2 regions of the Pseudomonas leptonychotis genome follow, and region 2 is predicted to be linked to the other one. Evidence: predicted binding sites of a transcription regulator. Region 2 holds the regulator's gene; the other holds the start of a gene.
The links. Region 2 encodes sigma-54, which starts transcription at its own class of promoters, with help from an activator protein. Its sites were predicted from a motif close to ANTGGCATNNANNTTGCTNT; they were not measured.
Positions count from the first base shown of each region.

Region 1: flgB (flagellar basal body rod protein FlgB) is a predicted target of sigma-54. The motif match lies at 2,973-2,992, and genes of this name have one in related genera.

Region 1 covers NZ_RFLV01000001.1:198,021-204,022, forward strand. Annotated here, with positions in the region: gene flgE (flagellar hook protein FlgE) at 4-1,320, opposite strand; gene flgD (flagellar hook assembly protein FlgD) at 1,364-2,032, opposite strand; gene flgC (flagellar basal body rod protein FlgC) at 2,058-2,501, opposite strand; gene flgB (flagellar basal body rod protein FlgB) at 2,517-2,924, opposite strand; gene D8779_RS00905 (bacterioferritin-associated ferredoxin) at 3,376-3,594, shown strand; gene bfr (bacterioferritin) at 3,789-4,259, shown strand; gene grxD (Grx4 family monothiol glutaredoxin) at 4,330-4,656, opposite strand; gene D8779_RS00920 (molybdopterin oxidoreductase family protein) at 4,775-6,002, opposite strand, start outside.
Region 2 covers NZ_RFLV01000003.1:289,395-295,396, reverse strand. Annotated here, with positions in the region: gene D8779_RS15700 (HPr family phosphocarrier protein) at 1-168, opposite strand, end outside; gene rapZ (RNase adapter RapZ) at 181-1,038, opposite strand; gene ptsN (PTS IIA-like nitrogen regulatory protein PtsN) at 1,041-1,514, opposite strand; gene hpf (ribosome hibernation-promoting factor, HPF/YfiA family) at 1,530-1,838, opposite strand; gene D8779_RS15680 (RNA polymerase factor sigma-54) at 2,032-3,546, opposite strand; gene lptB (LPS export ABC transporter ATP-binding protein) at 3,684-4,409, opposite strand; gene lptA (lipopolysaccharide transport periplasmic protein LptA) at 4,412-4,954, opposite strand; gene lptC (LPS export ABC transporter periplasmic protein LptC) at 4,941-5,510, opposite strand; gene D8779_RS15660 (KdsC family phosphatase) at 5,518-6,002, opposite strand, start outside.

The DNA of each region.
Region 1 (6,002 bases), on a different contig from region 2:
TTATCAACGCAGGTTGATAATGGTCTGGGTCACCGCACTTTCAGTCTCGATGGTTTTGGCGTTGGCCTGGTAGTTACGCTGGGCAACGATCAGATTAACCAACTGATCTGATAGCTCAACGTTGGAGTCTTCCAGTGCGCCGGACTGCAAAGCTCCCAGGGTGCCGCTGCGCGGCGTACCGACCACAGGCTCGCCGGATTGGAACGACTGCACCCAGGCGGTCTTACCTACCGGGGTCAGCCCCTGCACGTTGGCGAAGCTGGCCAACACCACCTGCCCTTGAATATTCGACTGACCATTGGTGTAGCGGGCAAAGATTACCCCGGTATCATCAATCTCCAGGCCGGCCAACTGACCCGTGGTGTAGCCATCCTGACTCACCCTGTTGACCGCAAACGTGCTGGCAAACTGAGTGGACTGACGCAGATCGATATTCACACCAGTGGCACTGGCATTCGCACCATTGCCAGACCACACCGGAGGAATAGAGGTATCCGGCGCGGCTGGCACCCAAGTCGTCAGGTCAATCGTGCCATCAGCGCCCACAGTAAAGCCGGTGGGCGCTGATGCGATCAGCGCAGGCACGTCCAATTGACCCGCCGTGGTGAACTGTAGAGGAACCGATGATGGCGTGGTCAGCGTCGGATCATCCGGGTTGCGCCCATCGATCAACACATTCATCTGCCAATTGTTTGGTCCAGTTTTGAGAAAGTACTGGGTAAACACATGCGAGTTACCCTGACTGTCATAGATGTTGGTTGACGTCGAGGAGTTATAGGACGTGGGGTCAGCCGGATTGAATGGCACCGTAGTCGGCACCAAGTTGGTCGAATTTAGATTAAAGGTTTGATCCAGATTGCTGGTCGGCAACGGCGCCTGACTGGCGGTCTGGATTTGCAGGTCGCTGATCACACCATTCTGCAGGTTGTTGTTGGCATCCACCGAATAACCCTGCAGTTTGTAGCCAAAGTTATTGACCATAAAGCCGTCGCGGTCGGTACCGAAGTAGCCAGCACGGGTGTAGCTCACCTCACCATTGTTACTGGTCTGAAAGAAACCATTGCCGTTGATCGCCAAGTCCAATCCATTCTGCGTGTTATTGATATTCCCTTGGTTAAACAGCTGCGAGACGTCAGCCAGCAACACACCACTGCCTTGCGAATTAGAACCGGACCCCAGTACGGAGGCTGAATAGACATCGGCAAACTCGGCACGCGACTGTTTGAAGCCGACCGTGCCTGCGTTAGCAATGTTGTTACCCGTCACGTTGAGGTCGCTGGTCGCGGCACGCAGGCCACTGAGACCGATATTGAAACCCATGGAAGACTCCTTTGCCGGAGAGCCGGCGACTAAAACCTGTTAGTTACTGACCGATAACCTGTACTTGCGACATCGGCACACTGCCGAGCCCCGCCAGATTCAACATCAACTCGCTGCCGCCCAAGGTCACGCTGTCAACGTTGGCCGGCAACATGGTGTAGAGCCCTTTGGTGCCTTCGGCATAAGAGGCCTGCGCCTCAAACTTGTAGGTGCCGGGTGGCAACAGATTGCCGCTGGAGTCCTTGCCATCCCAGATAAAGCTGACATTACCGGCCGCCTGCTCACCCAGGTTGACCCGGCTCACTGCAGAGCCGGCCTTGTCATAGATATTCACGTAGACATTGCTGCTACTGGCCGGCAACACCAGGCTAGCCTTGAAGCTCTCGCTGGTATCGACCACCGCCTTCTCACTCGGAATGATCACCTTGCGCCCGACTAGCGATGACGCCTGCAGCGCTTGGGATGACTGATAACCCGTCAGCAGAGAGCCCATGCTGGTATTCAACTTCTCGATCCCCTCAACTTGGCTGAACTGCGCCAGCTGGGCGATAAACTCGCCGTTACTCTGAGGCTCAAGCGGGTTCTGGTTATTCAGCTGCGCCACCAACAGGTTCAAGAACTCGTTCTTACCAAGGTCTTTATTGGTACTGCGCTCATTTTTAATCTGGTACTGGTCCAGGGCCGTGCCGCTGACATCGCCAACAGTACTCATAGGTATGCGCTCCTTATCCGGTGGCTTACTGACCCAGGGTCAATACGCGCTGCATCATCTGCTTGGCGGTGTTCATCATTTCGGTGTTGGTCTGGAAAGCCCGACTGGCAGAAATCATGTCGGCCATTTCCTCAACCACGTTCACATTGGGGTAATACACGTAGCCACCGGCATCGGCCGCAGGGTGGTTCGGCTCATAGCGCGGCATCAGGCTGCTCTGATCCTCAACCACGCCTAGCACCTGTACACCCACACCGGCATTGTCCTGATCAGCAAACAGCGAGCCGCGATCACCTTCCTGCGCCGACTGGTACACGGTGGCGAACACCGGATGCCGTGCGCGGTAAGTCTGATCAATACTCGATGAGACGGTCTCGGCGTTGGCGATGTTGCTAGAAATGGTGTTCAGGCGAGTGCTCTGGGCGCTCATTCCCATTCCGGCGATGTTGAAAACACTGGCAAGTGACATGGCATCAGACTCCTATTAATCGCCGCGCAGGGCGCTGACCAGCCCTTTGAATTTGCTGTTGAGCAGGGTGAAACTGGCCTGGAACTGCACCGAGTTTTCCGCGTAATTGGACTGCTCGATCTGCAGGTCAACGGTGTTCTGATCAATCGAGGGGCTCATCGGCGTGCGGTACGCCAGGCTAGCGTCACTGCTCATCACACCATCGGCAGGGATATGCTGACTGTTCGTACGGTTCAGGCTAACCGGGCCACGCTGGCTTTTAGCGCTCTGCTCAGCCAGCACATTCGCGAATTGCAGGTCACGCGCTTTGTAATGTGGCGTGTCGGCGTTAGCGATGTTGTTGGCCAGCACCTCGGCACGCTGAGTGCGAAAGCCCAGTGCTTGTTCATGAATGCCGAGTGCCCGATCGAAACTGATGCTCATGGTCAGAAACCTTTGCCGGTTAGCGTTACTGTTTTCCGTGCAAGACCATAAGCAAGGCGTGTGCCATTTTAATTTTTACTTATATTTCAACAGGTTGAATAAAAAATAAGTCGAGAGCTGCGGCAAAGCGGCAAGCGTTTTCCGCCTTTGCAAGGACAAGCGGCAATCTTGCGCTTACCCTTGCCGCTCCTGCCGGCACTGGCGCGCAGAGCCCTGAGAGCAAAACAGCCGCGTAATATTTGGCTTTCACGGCGCTAACAATTTTGTCCCAACTCCCCGCTCTACGAGCGAGCTCGACACATTCGGCTGAGTAACTGGCACACCACCAACAAACAACCGAACCAGCATGCAAATACCCACCGCCTATCAGTCAATCACACACAGCTTTGACAAGCATTCTCATTAACATTAGTATCCATGCATCTTAATTGCCCCACCACGAGCCCTCATCATGTATGTCTGTCTCTGCGAAGGTGTAACTGACGGCCAGATCCGCGAAGCCATCTACGAAGGCTGCTGCAGCTACCGCGATGTGCGCGCCACTCTGGGTGTTGCCAGCCAATGCGGTAAATGCGCATGCCTGGCCAAACAAGTGGTGCGCGACACATTGAGCGACATGCAAAGCAGCCAAGCGGCCATGGCCTACCCGGTAAATTTTGTGGCAGCCTGATCGAGTGCATAAAAAAACCGGACTTCACGTCCGGTTTTTTTATGCCTGTAATTCAATGGGTTACTGCCAAGATGCAGAACTTAAGCGCTCTCATTAGCATTAATTTTAACTTTGAATTCAAACACTTAGGTTTGACAGTCGAAAATCATCGGCCCAGAATTTGGGGCTAATCCCCCCGCATGGCAGACACGAACATGAAAGGCGACAAGAAAGTCATCCAGCATCTGAACAAGATCCTCGGTAACGAGCTGGTCGCAATCAACCAGTACTTCCTGCATGCGCGCATGTATCAAGATTGGGGCCTGAAAAAACTCGGCGAGCATGAGTATCACGAGTCCATCGACGAGATGAAGCATGCGGACAAGCTGATCAAGCGCATTCTCTTCCTCGAAGGCCTGCCTAACCTGCAAGACCTCGGCAAGATCCTGATTGGTGAGAACACCAAGGAAATGCTTGAGTGCGACCTGAAGATTGAGCACAAAGCCCATGTCGATCTGAAAGCGGCGATCGCTTACTGCGAAACCATCGGCGACTACGCCAGCCGCGATCTGCTTGAAGAAATTCTCTGCTCGGAAGAAGAGCACATCGACTGGCTGGAAACCCAGCTCAGCTTGCTCGAAGCGGTTGGCCTGCAGAATTACCTGCAGTCGCAGATGGACGAATAAGGCAGAAACGCTCACGCCATAAACAACAAACCCCGCACTTGGCGGGGTTTGTTGTTTATGCAGTTGCCGATTAGGCGTCAGCTTTCTGCATGGCGTCTTTGATCAGGGTCTGCAGCTCACCCTTGTCGAACATTTCCGCCAGGATGTCACTGCCGCCTACCAATTCACCGCCAACCCACAGTTGCGGGAAGGTTGGCCAGTTGGCGTATTTCGGCAGGTTGGCACGGATCTCTGGGTTTTGCAGGATGTCGACGTAGGCGAACTTCTCACCACACGCCATCACTACCTGTGAAGCCTTGGAGGAAAAGCCGCACTGCGGAGCGTTTGGCGAGCCTTTCATGTACAGCAGAACGGTGTTGTTAGCGATCTGCTCTTTGATGGTTTCGATGATATCCATTGGGCACCTCAGGACTTAACTTACCCGACTCACGGGTCGGCACGGTGGCGCCATTGTAGCGAAAAGCCGAGCGTAATGCTCGGCCTTCCCTGCCGCGTCCGTCAGTTGCGCTACGCTATTAAGCCGCCTCGACCTCAACCGGCACACCATTAAGCGCCGCATTACCGGACAACGCATCGAGCTGGCGCTCATCGGTCAGGTCATTGGCGCTGGCCCCGGGTTGCTCACTGGCGATGCTCATCTGCACGCCCGGGCGGGCATGCCCCCAGCCGTGCGGCAGGCTGACCACGCCGGCCATCATGTCTTCACTGGCCGCCACTTCCACTTCAATCATCCCGACCCGCGAACGCACGCGCACCAACTGGCCATCCGTCAGCCCGCGCTGGCTGAGATCCGCAGGGTGCATCAGCAGCTGGTGGCGCGGCTTGCCTTTGACCAGGCGATGATAATTGTGCATCCAGGAGTTATTGCTACGCACGTGGCGGCGGCCGATCAGCAACAACTCGCCGGCCTTGGCTGTCGGCTGTGCGGCAAAGCGTTGCAGGTCGGCCATGATCACGGCAGGCGCGGCCTGGACCTGCTTGTTGGCAGTTTTCAGACGGTTTGCCAAATTAGGTTTAAGCGCCCCCAGATCAAGCCCATGCGGGTGCTCGCGCAGCGTCGCCAGGGACAATTTGTGCGATGACTTGTCGCCATATGCACCCAACCGCAGCCCCATGTCGATCATTTGCTCAGGCGCCATGGTCGGTTTGAGCTCTGCCCCAGTCTTGGCGACAAATGCTTTGGCCAGCCCAATAAAGATTTCCCAGTCATGCAGCGCGCCCGTCGGCTTGCTCAGCACCGCCTCATTGAAGCGAGTGACATTGCGCACCGCGAACATATTGAAGGTGGTGTCGTAGTGGTCATGCTCCAGCGGCCCGGTCGGAGGCAGAATCAGGTCGGCATAGCGGGTGGTTTCGTTAATGTAGAAGTCGATGCTGAGCATAAACTCCAACCCCTCCAACGCTTGCTCCAGCTGTCGGCCATTGGGTGTGGACAGCACGGGGTTACCCGCCACCGTCACCAGCGCCCGTACTTGCCCTTCACCCTCGCTGAGCATTTCCTCGGCCAGAGCCGACACCGGCAACTCGCCGCCGTATTCCGGCAAGCCGGACACGCGGCTCTGCCAGCGGTTGAAGTGCCCACCCGAGGTCGATGCCACCAAATCCACTGCCGGCTCAGTACAAAGCACACCACCGACCCGATCAAGGTTACCGCTGACCAGGTTGATCAGCTGCACCAGCCATTGGCACAGCGTACCGAAGGCCTGAGTGGAGACGCCCATGCGCCCATAGCACACGGCCGAC
Region 2 (6,002 bases):
TGCCGCGAGCATCATGACCGCCATGATGCTCTTGCCGTCGACCAGGCTGTCGGGTGTGCGGCCGACTTTGACTTGGCAAGGAAACCGCCCGGCGACGCCGACAAACTTGGCCGCAGCGCGGGCATGCAGGCCAAGCTTGTTGATGATGATGATTTCGCAGGCGGGCATCGCGGCAATTCCTTAACTGAGGTCGCGGTGACGAATCTGAACATTTTTCAGAATGGGCTTAAGCGTCTCGCCAATACGATTGGCCAGGTAGACCGAGCGATGGTGGCCGCCGGTGCAACCAATGGCCACCGTGACATAGGCGCGGTTGCTCGCGGCAAAGCGGGGTAGCCACTTGGTCAGGTAGGCGAGGATATCCTGGTACATGTCTTCAACATCGGCCTGGGCTGAGAGGTATTCGACCACCGGTTGATCCAACCCAGAAAAATCGCGTAAATCGGGTTTCCAGTAAGGGTTGGGCAGGCAGCGCACATCGAACACCAGGTCGGCATCCACTGGCATGCCACGCTTAAAACCAAAGGACTCGATTAGGAATGCGGTGCCCGGCTCAGGCTGATTGAGCAGGCGCAGCTTGAGGCTGTCACGCAGCTGGTACAGGTTGAGATGGGTGGTGTCGATCTTCAGGTCAGCCAGGTCGATGATTGGGCCGAGCAGCAGGCTTTCATCGGCAATGGCTTCGGCCAACGAACGACTCTCGTTGGTCAGCGGGTGACGCCGGCGGGTTTCTGAAAAACGTTTGAGTAAGGTTTCTTCGTCAGCATCCAGGTAGATCACATCGCACTTGATGTGCCGAGCGCGTACCTCTTCGAGTAACTCGGGAAAGCGCTTGAGGTGGCTCGGCAGGTTGCGCGCGTCGATGGAGACGGCGACCTGTGGATGCAGCAACTCGGTGTGCACAAGCGCCCGCTCGGCCAGCTCAGGCAGTAACCCGGCTGGCAGGTTGTCGATGCAGTAGAAGCCGTTATCCTCCAGTACATCAAGGGCGGTGCTTTTGCCTGAACCGGAGCGGCCGCTGACGATGATCAGGCGCATGCTTAAGCTCGATTGAGTTGGCTTTGTACGTCAACTACGACCTGGTACAGCGCTTCGCTGCTTTCAGCTTGACGCAAGCTGGCGCGCACATCGCTGCGGTCGAGCATGCTGGCGATCTGTCTCAGCAACTCCAGGTGAGCATCGGTGGCCGCTTCAGGCACCAGTAGGACAAATAGCAAATCCACTGGCGCACCGTCGATCGCGTCGAAGTCAACGGCGGCGTCGAGACGCAGCACTGCACTGATCGGCGCGCTACAGCCGGGCAGACGGCAGTGCGGAATGGCGATGCCATTACCGAAACCGGTTGAGCCGAGCTTTTCGCGGGCGATTAGGCTTTCGAAAATGTCTTGGCCATCCAGGTCAGGCAGCTCGCGCGCCACCAGGTTGGCAATCTGTTCGAGAACACGTTTTTTGCTGCCACCCGGCACGTTCACTAAAGAACGGCCGGGGGTCAGGATGGTTTCAAGTCGGATCATAGGAGATAGACGACGTCAGCGGGCCATAGCGCCCTGTTGACGATCGAGCTGTTTTTCCTTGTGTTTGATGAGTTGTCGGTCGAGTTTGTCAGTCAGTAAATCGATGGCGGCGTACATGTCTTCATGCTCGGCATTGGCGACGACTTCGCCGCCTGCAATGTGTAAGGTCGCTTCGATTTTCTGTTTGAGCTTTTCGACCTCCATGATGACCTGTACGTTGGTGATCTTGTCGAAGTGGCGCTCCAGTCGTCCAAGTTTCTCGACGATGTAGTCGCGCAGGGCGTCGGTCACATCCAGCTGATGTCCACTGATGTTGACTTGCATACCGCTTTCTCCTTGTTGCCGTGTGTAAGAGGCAGGCGAGAGGCCTGCCGCCGGAACACTGTGGCGTGGAAGACTCTGGCAGAACGAGCCTGGCACGGTCGCTAATCACTATTGGCAGTATGGCTGCTTTTGAGCAAAGGCGAGGCCTGGGCGTGTACTGTGCAGTGCTTTGATCTTCCTTCTGTGTGCCGCCTTAGATCAATCGTTTACGCTCACTGGAAGGCGCTATTCCGAGGGATTCACGGTACTTTGCGACCGTGCGGCGGGCTACTTGAATGCCTTGTGCTTCCAGTAAACCAGCGATCTTACTGTCACTCAACGGCTTTTTCGCATTTTCCGCGGCCACCAGTTTTTTGATGATGGCGCGGATCGCAGTCGACGAGCATTCGCCACCCTCGGAGGTGCTCACGTGGCTGGAGAAGAAGTATTTCAGCTCGTAAATGCCACGCGGCGTATGCATGAATTTCTGTGTGGTCACCCGTGAGATGGTTGACTCGTGCATGCCTACGGCTTCGGCAATATCGTGCAGAACCAAGGGCTTCATCGCTTCGTCGCCGTAATCGAGAAAGCCGCGCTGATGTTCGACGATCTGCGTGGCTACTTTCATCAGGGTTTCGTTGCGGCTTTGCAGGCTTTTGATAAACCAGCGCGCTTCTTGCAGCTGGTTGCGCATAAAGGTGTTGTCAGCGCTGGAGTCGGCGCGTTTCACAAAACCGGCGTATTGCGCGTTGACCCGCAGGCGTGGCATGGCCTCCTGGTTCAGCTCTACCAGCCAGCGTTCGTTGTGTTTGCGCACGATCACATCGGGCACTACATATTCGGGTTCGCTTGATTCGATTTGCGAGCCGGGGCGCGGGTTGAGGCTTTGAATCAGGTCGATCACCTGGCGCAGCTCGTCTTCCTTGAGTTTCAGGCGGCGCATTAGCTGGCTGTAGTCGCGGCTGCCAAGCAGGTCGAGGTAGTCACTGGCCAGACGCTGTGCTTCGCTCAGCCAGAGCGTTTTGGCGGGCAGCTGGCGCAGTTGCAGGAGCAGGCACTCGCCCAGGTTCCGCGCGGCGATCCCGGTGGGCTCGAATTGTTGAATGCGGTGCAGCACGGCTTCGACTTCGTCGAGCTCGATGTCCAGCTCCGGGTCGAACGCCTCGACCACTTCCTCGAGAGTTTCTTCGAGATAGCCCTGGCTGTTGATGCAGTCAATCAAGGTCACGCCAATCAGGCGATCCTTGTCCGACATTGGGGCTAGATTGAGTTGCCAGAGCAGGTGGCTTTGCAGGCTCTCACCGCTAGACGTGCGAGTGGTGAAGTCCCATTCGTCGTCATCATTGGTGCTGCTGGGCAAACTGCTGGCGCTGGTCTGGTAGATGTCTTCCCAGGCAGTGTCGACGGGTAGCTCGTTAGGAATGCGCTCGCCCCAGTCACCTTCTTCAAGGTTGTCCACGGTTTGCGTGGCTTCCTGGTAGTTGGTTTCTTGGTACGGCGTTTCAGGCTGTTCGCTGGGTGTGGCGCTTTCTGCGCCATCAGCCATGGGGTCCGAATTGTCGAAGTCATCGCCTTCTTCCTGGCGCTCGAGCATCGGGTTGGACTCCAAGGCCTCCTGGATCTCTTGTTGCAGATCCAAGGTGGACAGTTGGAGCAGGCGGATGGCCTGTTGCAGCTGCGGTGTCATCGTCAGCTGCTGGCCCATTCTCAGGACTAGCGATGGTTTCATTGCAGACCTTATTTACCGGCGTCTGTGCGCAGCCACTACAGGGCGCTTTTAAAAAGCGCCACTAGGAAGCAAATTATATGCCTGACTCTAAAGGTTTTGCCTAGCCTTGGCTGCAGTAGGCTTAAGAAAAGCCGTGGTTACAGCCTGAACTCATGCCCCAGATACACTTCTTTCACTGTCTGGTTGGCCAAGATGGTTTCGGCATCGCCTTCGGCGATGAGTTGACCATCACTGACGATATAGGCCGTTTCGCAAATATCCAGGGTCTCGCGCACGTTGTGGTCGGTGATCAACACACCGATGCCCTTGGCTTTGAGGTGGTGAATGATTTGCTTGATGTCGCCGACCGAGATCGGATCGACACCTGCGAAGGGCTCATCGAGCAGAATGAATTTGGGGTTGGTCGCCAGGGCGCGAGCAATTTCCACGCGACGGCGCTCACCACCAGACAAGCTCATGCCGAGGTTGTCGCGGATATGGCTGATGTGGAATTCCTGCAGCAAACCTTCAAGTTCCTTGCGGCGCGCGGCGCCATCGAGGTCTTTGCGGGTTTCCAGAATGGCCATGATGTTGTCGGCCACGCTGAGCTTGCGGAAAATCGAGGCTTCCTGCGGTAGGTAGCCAATACCCGCACGGGCACGGCCATGCATGGGTTGGTGGCTGACGTCGAGGTCATCGATCATCACGCGACCCTGATCGGCCTGAACCAGGCCTACGATCATGTAGAAGCAGGTGGTTTTGCCTGCCCCGTTGGGGCCGAGCAGGCCGACAATCTGCCCGCTGTCGATGCTCAAGCTGACGTCGCGCACGACCTGACGGCCTTTGTAGCTCTTGGCCAGGTGTTGGGCTTTCAATGTGGCCATTATTACTGCGCCTGCTGTTCGGCTGGTTTGTTCTTCGGCTGGATCACCATGTCGATGCGCGGACGTGGCGCGGTGACGTTGGTGCCCGTGGCGCGACCGGCGTTGACGATCTGGCGCTGGGTGTCGTAGACGATTTTCTCGCCTTCGAAGGTGTTGCCCTCTTGAATCACCTTGGCCTGATCGATCAGTACCACGCGCTCGTTGGCCATAAAGTATTGGATGGTCAGGCCGTAGGCCTTGACGATCTGCTTGTCGGCTGACGGCAGTTGCTCGTAGTAGGCTGGCTTGCCGACGGAGGTGAATACCTCGACATCACCCTGGGCGTTCTGGGTGATGGTCACAGTATCGCCGGTGACCTTCATGGTGCCCTGGGTGATAACTACGTCGCCGCGATAAACGGCAACGCCTTGTTTGTCATCCAATTCCGCGCTGTCAGCCTGAATACGGATCGGCTGTTCACGGTCGGATGGCAGTGCCCAGGCGCTGACACTTCCGAGTGCGGCGCTGAGGCTGAGTAGTAGGGGGAGGGTGTTAACGAGCCTCATGCTGACCTCTTACGTTGGACAGCAGGAGCATCCTGCCGTCATTCATGTACGCTTTCATTCCTTTTGCCGTGGTCACCCCATTGGCAGCGTCGATTCTAACGGCTTGCTGGGTCTGCGCATATTCCTTCTCGGGGAATACAGTCAGGCGGCTGGTGGTGAGGATGGTCGGGCGGCCCTTGGCATCGGTGCGCTCGACGCGCACCTGCTCGATCAATTCGACTTCTGTACCGCCGGGCGACACTTCGCCGCGCTCACTGCGAATTTTCCAGGGCAGCTCTGTGCCGCGGAACAGGTTCATATTTGGCTCCGTCATCAAAGTGATGTCGCTGGCCTTGATGTGCTCAACCTTGTCGGCAGTCAGCTCGTAGTGCAGTTTGCCATCGGGCTGGTATTGCACGGTGTAGGTGTTGGTTGCGTAAAAGTCGATGGCGTTGTCAGTCTCGGCAGCGTGCGATTGCGAGCCAAAGCTATCTGGGTTGAGGTTCCAGTAGCCGAGCGCCGCCACCAGCAGGGCAACACAAGCGAATAGGACAATATTGAATAACTTGCGGGGCATGGTTGGCCTATAGATAAGCGGCTTGAGCCGCGTCAAGGGTGCCTTGAGCGCGCATGATTAGTTCGCAGAACTCGCGTGCGGCACCTTCGCCTCCACGAGCCTTAGTCACGCCGTGGGCATGCTGTCGGACAAAACCGTCGGCGCTGGCGACTGCCATGCCCAGGCCTACACGACGAATCACCGGCAGATCAGGTAGGTCGTCGCCGAGGTAGGCGACTTGTGCATAGTCTAGGCCCAGTTCGCCGAGCAGTTCATCGAGTACCACCAGTTTGTCTTCGCGGCCTTGGTACAGGTGCTGGATCCCCAGGTTCTGCGCGCGCCGCTCAACCACAGGTGTTTTGCGGCCGCTGATGATGGCGGTACGCACGCCGGAGTTGATCAGCATCTTGATGCCGTGGCCGTCGAGGGTATTGAACGTCTTGAATTCGCTACCGTCGACGAGAAAGTAAAGCTTGCCGTCGGTCAGTACACCGTCGACGTCGAAGATCGCCA